DNA from 3 places in the Nocardioides nitrophenolicus genome. Region 3 is predicted to be linked to each of the others. Evidence: predicted binding sites of a transcription regulator. Region 3 holds the regulator's gene; each other region holds the start of a gene.
The links. The regulator LexA, encoded in region 3, represses DNA repair genes until DNA is damaged. The targets are predictions, from matches to a motif close to TCGAACANNTGTTCGA.
Positions count from the first base shown of each region.

Region 1: JOD66_RS02935 (HNH endonuclease signature motif containing protein) is a predicted target of LexA. The motif match lies at 1,521-1,536, and genes of this name have one in related genera.
Region 2: JOD66_RS13310 (HNH endonuclease signature motif containing protein) is a predicted target of LexA. The motif match lies at 2,130-2,145, and genes of this name have one in related genera.

Region 1 covers NZ_JAFBBY010000001.1:603,480-607,622, forward strand. The annotation lists gene JOD66_RS02930 (DUF6458 family protein) at 1-70, shown strand, start outside; gene JOD66_RS02935 (HNH endonuclease signature motif containing protein) at 77-1,348, opposite strand; gene JOD66_RS02940 (prepilin peptidase) at 1,585-2,394, opposite strand; gene JOD66_RS28065 (hypothetical protein) at 2,376-4,143, opposite strand, start outside.
Region 2 covers NZ_JAFBBY010000001.1:2,736,284-2,740,426, reverse strand. The annotation lists gene JOD66_RS13315 (M15 family metallopeptidase) at 1-621, opposite strand, end outside; gene alr (alanine racemase) at 1-1, opposite strand, end outside; gene JOD66_RS13310 (HNH endonuclease signature motif containing protein) at 707-2,116, opposite strand; gene JOD66_RS13305 (hypothetical protein) at 2,275-2,466, shown strand; gene JOD66_RS13300 (hypothetical protein) at 2,442-2,987, opposite strand; gene JOD66_RS13295 (hypothetical protein) at 3,102-3,359, shown strand; gene JOD66_RS13290 (DUF4153 domain-containing protein) at 3,404-4,143, opposite strand, start outside.
Region 3 covers NZ_JAFBBY010000001.1:1,308,703-1,312,845, reverse strand. The annotation lists gene JOD66_RS06450 (ATP-dependent DNA helicase) at 1-56, shown strand, start outside; gene JOD66_RS06445 (MXAN_6640 family putative metalloprotease) at 80-1,663, opposite strand; gene lexA (transcriptional repressor LexA) at 1,731-2,480, opposite strand; gene JOD66_RS06435 (LysM peptidoglycan-binding domain-containing protein) at 2,764-3,153, shown strand; gene JOD66_RS06430 (hypothetical protein) at 3,322-3,651, opposite strand; gene nrdR (transcriptional regulator NrdR) at 4,014-4,143, shown strand, end outside.

The sequences.
Region 1 (4,143 bases), 710 kb from region 3:
GCTGTCGTTGATCGTCGCGCCGCCGTGGCGCCGCGACCGCGTGGTGCACCGGTACGACGACCGTCCCTGAGCCTCCTCACGTGCGTCGGTGGAACCGGACGTCGCCGCTCGCCAACCGCTCCGCACGGTAGGCCCGGTCATGGATGCGGTGATGGTGGTGCGAACACAGACTGACCGCGTTGCCCAGATCGGTCCGCCCACCCCACGACCACGGCTGAAGATGATGAGCCTCGGTCCACACCGCCGGGATCGTGCACCCCTCGGCCCGACACCGCCGATCCCGCACCCGCAACGCCCGCCGCTGCGCCCGCGAGAACAACCGCCGACGCCGCCCCAGGTCGAGCACCTCACCCCGACCACCCAACACCACCGGCACGATCCCCGCCCCACACGCCAACCGCCGCGCCTGCCCCGCCGAGATCGACTCCACCCCATCACCGCCGATCACCTCGGCCACCGCCAGGTCGGCCCGCAGCGCGGCCAGGTCGATGGTGACCAGCACCGTCGTCGCGTCCCCACCATGCTCGGGCAACCGCGCCGGATCGAGCCGCTCCAACAACGCCGCGAACGCATCCGCGTAGGCACGATGCCGCGGCAGCCGCTCAACACCGCCCCCAACACCAGGGCCGTCACCAGGGCCGTCACGGCCGGTCCGGCGCGGTGAGGTGAACGCCTGCAGGTAGTGCTCCAGCCGCTGGGTCACCGGCGTCGGCAACACTCCCGCGACCCGGGTCCGGCCATCACCCAGATCATGGAACCGCAACGACGCCGTCTCCCGCGCCCGACGCTCCTCATCCTCCAACCGGCGCCCCTCCTCGGCCTCCACCACCTCCGGCGCCACCACCTCCAGGATCCGACGCCCCAGACGCTTCAACTCCCGCGGCGAATGCTGCGCGGCATAGCCCACCAACGTCGCCTCCGCCCGCGTAGCCAGCTCGGGACCCAGACCCGCCGGCAGGTCCGCGACCGCCCGGGCGATCACCCGCGCCTGCGCGGGCGACACCTCACCCGACCGCATCCCCGCCGCCACCACCACACGCTGCTCGAGCGCCCGCGCCAGACGAAGCTCCGCGCGCACGGGGGCCGGATCAGAGCGGGTCGCCTGGGCCAGCCAGGCCGCCACGTCCCGAGCCCCGTGAGCCACCGCGACATCCTCACCCGCCGCCAAAACCCGGGCCTTGAGCTCGGCCACCTGCGCCTCGACCCGAGCCAGACCCACCAGCGCGGACTCCTTGTCCGCCACCGACATGAACACCGGCTGCACCTGCCCCACCCGGGCCAACACCGCGCTCAACTCAGCAGCACACCCCACGATCGGGTGCGGTGCGGTGAGAACAGCGGCAGACATTGAAACTCCCAGGGCGCGACAACACGGTCTCGCCCTGCACGGAGGAACCCCTCGGGCTCAGCGGTCGTGACGCACCACACAGGTGCGCGCCATGTCCGGCAACGCTCGGCCTCAGGTCCCCGGAACCACTCGAAGCATCCCGCCGTACGGCCTGGACCCACCCTACACCACTTCGAACAGAAGTTCGAATCGTTCCACAGGTGGCGTCACAGGCTGTCACAGGCCGTCACAGGCTGTCACAGGCCGATCGACCTCAGGTAGGCGTCACCCAGGTATCCGGCCCCCAGGATCGCGCTCCACGCGCCCAGCACCAGGAACGGCCCGAACGGCACCGCGGTCCGGCGCCCTGCCTTCCCACCGGCCATCAGGAGCAGCCCGGCCACCGCACCGAGCACGAACGCGAGGAAGGCCCCCGTCAGGAAGGTCCCCCACGTCAGGTACGCCGTCATCGCGCCCACCAGGCCCGACAGCTTCACGTCGCCGAAGCCCATCCCGCCGGGCGCGACGTACCAGACGACGAAGAAGAACGCCCCGAGGACCACCGCCCCCTCGGCCGCCCGGAGCAGCGCGGGACCGTCCCCGCCGAGCGCCAGCAGCACCCCCAGCACCGGGTACGACGGCAGCACGATCGCGTCCGGCAGGCGGCGTACGTCGACGTCGATCAGCGCGAGGACGATCGCGATCGCCGCGAAGGCGAGGTACGCCGGTAGCAACCGCCACTCGTCCACCCCGAACCGCGCGGCGACCCCGGCGAACGCGATGCCGGTTCCCGCCTCCACCAGCGGGTAGCGCACGCTGATCGGCTCCCCGCAGTCGAAGCACCGCCCCCGCAGCACCAGCCAGCCGAGCACGGGGACGTTGTGCCGGTTGCGGATCGGGTGCCCGCACCGGGGGCACGCCGACGGCGGGCTGACCACCGACTCCCCCGCCGGCACCCGGTGCGCCACGACGTTGAGGAACGACCCGATCGCCAGCCCGAGGACGCCGGCGAGGACGGGGACGAGGACGTCGAGTGCCTGGTGCTCGCTCAGCGTGTGTGGTTCCAACTCAGTGGAGTCACCTGTCGGGCGAACGGCACCGGAACCCCCGTGGGGTCGTAGAACTGCACGCGCGAGGTGAGCGCCGGCGCTCTCGCCTTGCAGTCGGTGCTCACCGTCGACTCCCCGAGACACAGATGCACCTCGAGCTGGACGACGCTGCTGACGAATCCGGTGGTGAAGGTGTTGTCCGGGATCTGGAACACCGGCCCGGTGTAGCGCGGGTTGCCGTTGTTGATGTTGAACTCCATCTGGCGCGCGATCAGCCCGAACTTCAGCACCTGCGCACCGAAGTTGCTGAGGGTCAGGTTCACGTCTGCCTTGGGGACGTAGGTCGTGCCCTGCATGTACAAGGAGACCTTGTTGTTGCCGTGGTCGGAGTCGGTCCAGAGGAAGGAGCATCCACCGCCAGCCAACGGAGCGGTGACGCAGCCACTCTGCGCCCGGAGTACGGGGAGGTAGTACTTCAGCTCGAGCGTGATCGACTTGAGCGTGGTGGTCGTGCCGGCGGCTGCCTTCGCCGTGTACGCCACACTCGCCTTGGTGTAGCCGTTGGCGTGGATCTGGCTCTGCAAGGCGTTCAGGCTGGCGACCGGGACGACCAGGTTCTCGGTCGTGAGTGACGTGCTCGGCGTGATCGTCGGACTGGTGTACGACCAGCCGCCGACGCCGAGGGTGACCGACCCCGACGACCCGGCGGTCACACTCTCGGAGTGGTCGACATGGACCGTCGCGCCGGTGAGGATCGCGCCCGCCGGGACCGACGTGCTCGGAGCGAATCCGTCGACCTTCAGCGTCGTCGTCCCGCCGGTGGTGTCCCCGGACTGGCCGTCCCAGGCGAGGGACAGCTCGAGCTTGACCTGGCCGACCCGGTACGGGTCGGCGGCTGCCGTGCCGCCCCGGAGGGAGTAGGTGACGGTGGCCTTGGTGTAGCCGTTGGCCCTGATGAAGGCCTGCAGACTCGTGAGGTCGGCGCCGGTGATGGAGATCTGGTTGCTCGCCGGCGTCTGGCCGGAGGGCCACGACGGCGGCGTCCAGGTAGCGGTGCCGCTGCCGGAGACGACCAGCCGGACCGACGCGCTCCCACCGACCGGCTCGTAGTGAGCCATCGAGAGCTTCGCGGACGAGACGGTCAGACTCGGATCGCTAGGAACCGCGGCGCTCGGGGCGAACCCCTCCAGCAGGAGACTGCCCGTCTTCGAGGCCCCGCTGTTTCCCGTGGACCACAGCACGCTTCCGGTGCCGTTCGCCCGAAGGATCGGCAGTGCCGCGGCCTTGGTGCCGGGCGTGAACGTCCCGTCTCCCTTGGTCAACGTCACGTCAGACGCGTCCAGCGTGCCGCAGCAGGTGCCGGGGGGCGTGCCGGTGGTACCGCCGCGCGTCCAGGTCGCGCCCGCGCCACCCGGCCTGAGGTGCGCGACGTCCGCGTTGACGAAGGCACCCGATGAGATGACCGAGCCGCCATGGCTGATGTCCCGGGTCTCGCTGGTCAGGCTGGGCGTGCTCACTCCCGGGGTGCTGGCCTGGAGGCCGAAGAGCTCGATCGGCGCCTTGTCGGTGTGGTAGCTGCCGCACAGCTCCATCGAGGCCGTCTTCTCCAGGTGCATCTGGCTGTCGGCGCCGAAGATGAACTGCACGCCGAGCGCGGAGGTGTCGGTGAGCGGGCTGACGCAGTTGCCCGGCCCCATGTAGTCGTTGCCGTTGACCTCGGTCATCACCACCTGCGAGCTGGTGGCGAAGACGCCCGCGCGCTGGCCG
Region 2 (4,143 bases), 1.4 Mb from region 3:
TGCCGCCACCGCGGTCGCCAGCGGGCCGTAGCGCGCGTGCGGCGCCTGGGTGAGCAGCGCCCAGTACCGGTCGCCGTAGCTCCAGTGCCACCACTCCGTCGGGTAGTTCACCAGTCCCTGCGAGCCCAGCACCCTCGCTAGCAGCGTGCGATGCGCCCGCGCGTCCTGCCCGATCCCCGCCGCCGCGAACCAGCACCGGCCGTCGCTCTGCTCGGGCGTCGCGTCGATCGGCGTACCGAGGTCGAGCTCGTCGCCGGTGATGTCCACCAGGGTCAGGTCGACCGCCGCCCCGGCGACGTGCGGCGCCACGTCGAGCGGAGCCACGAAGCGACTGGTCAGCCGCTCCAGCGCCTGGTCGCCGATGCCGGGGTGCAGCGCGGCCAGCTCGGCGCCGTACGCCGCCACGATGGCGCGCTGCTCGGCCTCCGGCCGGAAGCCCTCCACCACCCGCAGCCGGACACCGGCCGGCAGCAGCCGGTCGGCCGCGACCAGCCGGTCGGCGAGGTCCGCGCGCACCAGGGCGCCGGCGGGCGAGAGGTCCAGCGGGAGCCGCACCAGCGGCTCCCCGCACTCGACCACGGGCACCGCGCGAACGCGGGGATCGGACAACAGGATCGTCATGCGTCCACGCTAGGAACGCGACAGGTCGCGCCGCCTCCGCCTGAGGTGCCGGGGCCCGGTCCTCAGGTGCCGGACACCTGGCACCTCACGCCGCGCGTGGTCGGGCGGGTGCGTAGGCCATCCCGGCCTTGCGGAGGTTGTCGAGGGTGTTGCGTGGTGGTGGTGTCCAGACGGGTTGGCCGGTGTCAGGGTCGATGTGGACCACCCAGGGGGTTTGGTGGGTCAGGGTGTGGTGGTGGCGGCAGAGCATGATGAGGTTGTCGAGGCTGGTGGTGCCTTGTTCGGCCCAGTGGGTGATGTGGTGGGCGTCGCAGGCCAGTGGCATGCGGGTGCAGCCGGGGAAGGCGCAGTGTCGGTCCCGGATCACCAGCGCGGTCCACAGGGCGGGGGTGACGAGGCGTTGGGCCCGGCCCACGTCGAGGACCTGGCTGTGGGTGCCGAGGACGGCGGGGATGATCTCGGCGTCGCACGCGATCCGGCGTATCGCGGTCGCGGAGAGCCGGGCCCCGGTGGGGGCCTGGCCCTCACGCGCGAGTCCGGTGTCGATGACTTGTTGGCGGAGGCTGTCGTGGTCGATCAACACGATGACCCGGGGCTTGGCGCCGTGGTCGCTCGGGAGGTCATCGGTGAGGGTGAGCCGGTCACAGGCGTCGACCAGGGCGTCCCACAGCCGGGCGCCGGCGTCACGGACATCGCGTCCGTCGTGGGCGCATTCGGGATCCAGGCAGGCCCGGGCGGTGGCCACCCCGTCGGTGTCGTAGGCCGGGGCCCCGGCCGGCCGGGGGATCCCACCGCAGGCGCTCGGCGCGGAGGTCACCGGGGCCGCGAGCGGCAGCAGGACCGCCTTGATCGCCTCGGTGTCCTCGAGGGTGCCGTAGCCCTTGACCCGGACCCCGCCGAGACCGTCCTCGGCGAAGGACAGGTACCGGGCGTGGTGGGCACCGCGTTCGGCCTTGGCCTTCTCCTTGTCCGCGTTGACGAGTGCGGCGTCGGGGTCGAGTCCACGCACGACATCACTGAACGCGTTCTGCAGGTCGGAGGCGTCGTAGTGGTGACGCTCGACGAGGTCGAGCAGCTCGGCGGCGACCGCGGTGCGGAACTCGGGCACTCGGGGCAGGGTGTGGACCTTGGCCGCGATCGCGCGGGCCTGGGGCAGGGTCACGTGTCCGGTTTCGAGGGCGGTCTGGACCTCGGGCAGGTCGCGCAGCTGTTCGACCGCGCGGACCAGTCCGCCGCCGCTGCCCTTGTGGCCGCCGGTGAGGTGGGTGAGGTAGTCCTTGACCGAGGCCCAGCCCAGTTCACGGACCGCGTCGGTGGCCTCGAGTCGTTCGATGCCTCGCAGCAGGGCGGCGTCGAGGAACGAGCGGGCCGCCGTGATCGACTCGACCACATTCACCGCATCAGGGCCCTCGAGGCCCTGCCAGTCCAGGCGGGCCAGCTCGGCGGCGCGGTCGGCCGCGGCCGTAGCCGTGGAGAGCGCCCCGAGTGTAGACATGCGCTCATCCTAATCGAACATGTGTTCGAACGCAAGGTAACCTGAGCTGTCTCCTTGTGATGTCTCAGGACTTACCTGACACTTCTTCGGGTCCCTGTCCTCCGCGTGGTCGGCCGTTGCCGTCGTATCGGACGCCGACGGGGGCGCGTTGGTGCTCGATGCAGGATCTCGCCTTCGAGGTCGGCGACGGTGATGGTGTCGCGCTCGACGATCACCAAGACCTGCTGGAAGCCGTAGCGTCCGTCGACCTTGTAGTTGGCCCAGCCAGCATGGAGGTGCCCGCCGTGCTCAGCTTTCTGATGCTCGTGCCGGGCAGCGCTGGGTGTCACCCGGGCGCCATGTCGATGTAGATGGCCTGATGATTGCCAGGGTCGCCCAATGCCCAGCACTCGAAGCAGTTCACGTCTGCCTTGAAGTAGACACGGTCAGGCTCACATCTCGGCTCATCCTCCTGCCCGATGCGTGCCGCCAGATCGAACGCGCCAGCTCCCCCGCGAACGCGGAGCAGGTCGGGAAAGGCTTCTGCTATTGCGAGAACGGCAATCCCTGAATCCAGACAGAAGCGGAAAGGCGAGCCGTTCCAGTTGGGAAGTGGCTTCCATCCATCGGCTGCGAGATCGGCATTCAGCGTGCTGACGAGGACGCCCTCTACCCAGTCGGATTCCGGATCTGCTGAAAAGCACAGCGTGACATCAAGCTGTGCGTCGGCGAACGCTGCGACGGCGTCCTCCATGCCGAACCCGTTCGTCCCGACCTCATCTGGCGTCAGTCGCCCTGTCACATCGGCGACAAAGACAGTCGCGGACGGCGAGGTGAGGGTCCAGACGCAGCGCCTGCCCTCCTCGTAGACCTCGAAGTCATGGAGTTGCACTTCTCGAGGATGCCGCCGCCCGCAGCACGTGGCCAGCCCTGGGAGTCGGCAGCCGGTGCGGGCGGCGTGGTGTCTCGCCGACCTCCCGGGCCCGCACGTGCCACGATTCGGGGCATGGCCGGTGGTCCCGAGCGCGCAAACGAGTACGCCGCCGCCCTTGCGGCCAGGATCCGTGCTGCGATCATCTCTGTCGAGGATGACCTGCGAAGCATGCCCCAAGCCGAGGCAGAGGAGATCCTGGCAGCCGCACTTGGCGCGGATGCGCCCGTTCTGGGGACTCTGGGCATCAGGCGGACGGTCCGTCACGTCAAGGACCCGCTCTGGATCCTGAAGCATCCGCTGCGTTCCCGGCGCGAGCTCCGCGACAGCTAGCGGCCCACGCCACGACGCTCTGCGCGATCCTGACGGTGGGTGGTCTAGTCCCCCCGCTCGACACAGCCCTCCGTCGCGTCCAGCGAGACTGCCCCAGCGCCAGCCAACGCGTCGCCGGCCCGCGCCCGCCCCAGGTTCCACTCCAGCCAGTCGTCGCCCCCGACCCGCCGGCCCGCGAGCGCACAGGTCCGGTCGGATCCGGTCAGCTCGGCGAGCACCGGTACGGCGTCGTCGGACAACCCGCGCAGGTAGGACCAGTCGACGCGGCCGGTGTCGGCGTACCGGTCCAGGTTGTGGCGGGCGATCCACGCGTCGGGGTTGACCGCGGCCAGCCCGAGGAGGCCCAGCACGCCGCTCAGGAGCGCGAACCGCGGGAGCCAGGCACCACGTAGTCCGATGCCGCTGACCACGACCGCGAGCACCAGGACGCCGAGCCAGCCCTCGAAGACGTCGACGAGCAGGCGCAGGCGGGTGAAGCCGTACGCCTCCTGGTAGACGTCCATCCGGTACAGCGCGGACGCGACGACGACCAGCGTCTCGGCGCACAGCGCGCCGAGGGCGAGCCGCAGCCAGAGCCGGTCGGCCGCGGTCTCCCGCGCGGCCTTGCGGGCGGCGACGGCGATCACGAGCAGGGTCAGCGCGGTGGCGACGGTGAGCTGGGCGAAGCCCTCGTGGACGTACTCGGCGTAGGTCAGGCCGGTGGTGCGCCGCAGGTAGGCGTGCCCGCCGAACACCACCGTCGCCTGGGCGACGAGGAAGACCGCGAAGACGCCCACCACGACCA
Region 3 (4,143 bases):
CCAGTGACCCCGCGGTGGTGCGCCAGGCCCTGGGCCGCCTCAGCGGTCGGGCCTGACGCACCAGCGGACGGTCAGTGGGTCAGCGGACGACCGTCGCGCTGACCTTCGCGGTCGCGTCCTTCTTGCCGCTGTTGGCGAAGGTGATCTCGACCCACTGCACCTTCTTGCCGAACTGGTAGCGCTTGGTCTTGTCGCCCTTGCGGTTGATCTTGACCAGCTTGGTGAGCGGCACCTGGCCCTTCTTCTTGATGGTGACCAGGACGTAGCCGCCCTTCTTGCGGGAGGGGCCGTTCACGTGCACCCGCAGGTGGGCCTTGCCGCGCACCTTGGACTTGAACCGGATGGTGCGCGAGGCGAGGTGGCGCAGCTCGACGGAGTCGGAGACCGACCGGCGCGACGTCGACAGCTTGGCGCCCCGCCACAGCTTCGCGCGCGGGTAGGCGGCACCCTCGGCGTAGTTCTGCGCCGGGCGCCGGTTGGCCGCCGCGAACCAGCCGAACTGGGTGCGCAGGTCGGTGCCGCGCGCCGCCAGCGCGGCGTTGATCGCCTGCCGCGCGTTGGCGGGGCCGGCGGCCAGGTCCCAGATGTCGCGCACCACGACCGGCATGCCGCCGGGGCCGTTGGCGGCGGGGAAGTGCTCGCTGAGGTACTTGAAGAAGATCCAGGCGCCGTACGGCGCGAGGCCCTGGCGGTGGTCCATCGGCTGCGCGGGCTGGCCGAGCGGTCCGCCCTTGAGGTACTGGCGGTTGTCGTTGATGTCCGGGTAGACCTCGTCCTCGGCCCAGGTGGCCGTGGCCTCGAGCAGCCAGGTGTCCTCGTTGACGTCGTAGGCGAACTGCACCGCGTGGAAGTACTCGTGGGCCGCGGTCACCTGGAGATTGCCGATCGGGCCGGGGACCGGGCCGAACTCGGCGTAGTCGTTGTCGAGGACGCAGTACGCCGCCGCCGTCACGTGGCCGGCGACCCGCTGGTCGGTCGTGCAGTAGCCGTAGAGGCCGCGCTTGCCGAGGTCGGCGAGGTAGACGTCGAAGACGTTGGCGCCGTTGCCGGTGCCGCCGGCGGCCTGGCCCACGGCCCCGTCGCCGACGGGAGTGCGGTAGCCCGCGGCGACGTAGCGGCTCGCGACGTTCGTCATGACGGACCGGACCTGCTGCGCCCAGGCCTGGGAGGAGGCGTCGGACGAGCTCGCGACGTAGTGGACGCAGATGTTGCCGCCGCACTCGGGGGTCGCCTCGGGCGCGGTGTAGCAGGGGAGCCCGGAGCCGTTGGTGCACTCGATGCCACCCGAGCCCGGCGGCGGCCGGTAGCCGGTGCCGGGGCGGGCGAGCAGCCGGGCGGCGTCGTCCTGCAGACCGGCCGGCAGGTCGTCGCGGGTCAGCGCGAGGTCGCGCAGCGCCATGGTCAGGTCGGCACCGGTCTCGGGGGTGCCCGTCGGCGCCGTCTCCACGATGTCCTGCACCGTCGCGAGCGCCTGCTCGGCGGTCTCCTGGGCGGTGTCGTCGACGTCGACGGGCACGGCGACGCCGGCAGGGGGCGCGGGGACGGTGTCGTCGGCCTGCGCCGCGGCGCCCAGGAAGGGCACGGCGAGCAGGGCCGCGAGCAGAGCGCTGAGCAGGAGGGGGAGGGGCAGCCCGATGAAGGGGAAGTGGCTGCGACGAGGCATCAGGACCGGCCTAGGGTAGGGCGACAGGACATGGCTGACCCTATGTCACCGGCCGGTCGGGCAAACCTCACACCCGCCGGAGCACCGCCGTCACCTTGCCGAGGATGGTCGCGTTCGTGCCGTCGATCGGCTCGAACGCCGGGTTGTGGGGGAGCAGCCAGACCTGACCTGCCTTGCGCTGGAAGGTCTTGACCGTCGCCTCGCCGTCGATCATCGCGGCGACGATCTCGCCGTTCTCGGCCGTGGGCTGCTGGCGGATGACGACGTAGTCGCCGTCGCAGATCGCGGCCTCGATCATCGACTCGCCGCTGACCTCGAGCAGGAACAGCTGGCCGTCGCCGACGAGCTGGCGCGGAAGCGGGAAGACGTCCTCGACCCGCTCCTCGGCGAGGATCGGGCCACCGGCCGCGATCCGGCCGACGACGGGGACGTTGGCGGGCGCCGGCGCGGCGTCGCCGATCCCGGTCTCGTCGTACGTCGTCTCCTCGGCGGCGCCCATCGCTCGGCGCGCCGCCATCACCTCGGGCAGGAACACCTCGAGCGCGCGGGGCCGGTTGGGGTCGCGCTTGAGGTAGCCCTTCTCCTCGAGGGTGCGCAGCTGGTGGGCGACGCTGGAGGTGCTGGTGAGCCCGACCGCCTGGCCGATCTCGCGCATGCTGGGCGGGTAGCCCCGCTTCTCGATGCTGTCCTTGATGTGGGCCAGGACCCGCTGCTGGCGCGGGGTCAGCCCGGTCGCGTCGGCGGGGCCGTCGGGCAGCTCGGTGACGCTGCTGGCCGGCCCGCCGTCCTTGCGCTCAGTGCCCTTGCGCTCAGCCATGGATCGCCCTCCAGATCGGATCGGGTGGTGTGGCCCGGATCGACCGGGCCCGTGTGACGACGCTAACCGAACCCACCCGCCGGTTTCAAACACCTGTTCGAACCGCGTGTCGCGACACGCCGGTCGAACGAACTTTCGAACGGTGCTGGAAATCTTCGAACACCTGATCTAATCTCGTACACATGTTCGATCGAACGCCTGATCGAACACCTTCCGTCGGACCCCCTGGATACAACCTCCCTGGTTGCAGACAGCCCCGTCCCTTCCCCCGGAGGTCATCACCATGAGCACCCTCACCGTCGCACCCCGTGTCACCCAGGTCCGCCGCTCGGCGACCGCCGCCCGCCCCGTCGCCGCTCGCCCCGCTCCGCGGGGCCAGGTCCGGCTGACCCGGCGCGGCCGTGCGGTCGTGTTCCTGCTGGCCCTGGTCGCCGTCACCCTGGCCGCGGTCTGGCTCGCCGCCGGCTCCGCCGCCACCCGCGACGGCGGCGGCGCGCCGCAGGTCCAGCTGGTGACGGTCGGTCCGGGCGACACGCTGTGGGACATCGCCAGCGACGCGGCCGCCACCTCGGGCGACGACGTGCGCGACATGATGCAGACGATCCAGCAGCTCAACACCCTCGACGGCAGCGTGGTCTACGTCGGCCAGGAGCTGCGCGTCCCGACGCACTGAGCGGTTCCCGGGCGGCCGCGCCGCCCGTCCACGAGCTCTCCGCTGACTCGACCCCAGCGGAGACCGGCCAGCATTGGCCTTGGGGAAGACGAGGGGCGGGATCCGACCGAACCGGATCCCGCCCCTCGCGCGTCCTCGGGTCGCGTGGCCGCGGCGTACGTCGCGCGGTCAGCGAGCGGCGCGCTTGCCGCCCTTGGGGGTGGCCGGGTCCCGCTTGGGCCGCGGCTCGTGGTGGTGGGACATGCCGAGCGCGCGGGAGAGGCGGATCGCCAGCATGAAGGTGAGGAACAGGCAGAGCATGGCGCCCAGCGACGCGACGCCCATCAGCACCCACGCGCTGGTCTTGCCGTCGTGGCGTCCGGTCGCGCCGAAGTCGATCGCGGCGATGACGAGATATCCCCACGCGACCACGGAGGCGGTGGCGCCCGCGGCGATGAGCAGCAGGGCGGGACGGAACGTCGCCTTCGCTCGATCGCCAGCCCGCTTGCCACCCGTCACGGCGGTCATTGTTGCCGATGGGTGGGTGGAATGCTCAGCCAACGCGCCCTCGACCCCGCTTGGCCGGCCGCGAAACGCCGGTTCCGGAGCCGTCGCCGGGGCTGTCATGCGGGGTGACCTGCGCAAATGCCGTCGGACGCGACCCGCTCTCGAACTCGCCGCGGCCCGCGCTTGCATCACTGGTGGCCGAGGCGTACGGTTACCACTACATCTAGTAGTTACAACGATGTAGTTCTCCACATCTAGTCCACAAGGCGACCCTTCGTCACCCACAGGACAAGAGTGGAAACGCACAGATCGCCCCGACTTTTCCACAGGCTGGGGCTTGTCCACAGGTCGTAGGCTCGGGAAGGAGGGGACCCATGCACTGTCCGTACTGCAAGCACCACGACACCAAGGTCCTCGACTCCCGCGTCTCCGACGACGGCTGCTCGATCCGGCGTCGCCGGGTCTGCCAGTCGCCGAGCTGTGAGAAGCGGTTCACGACCGTCG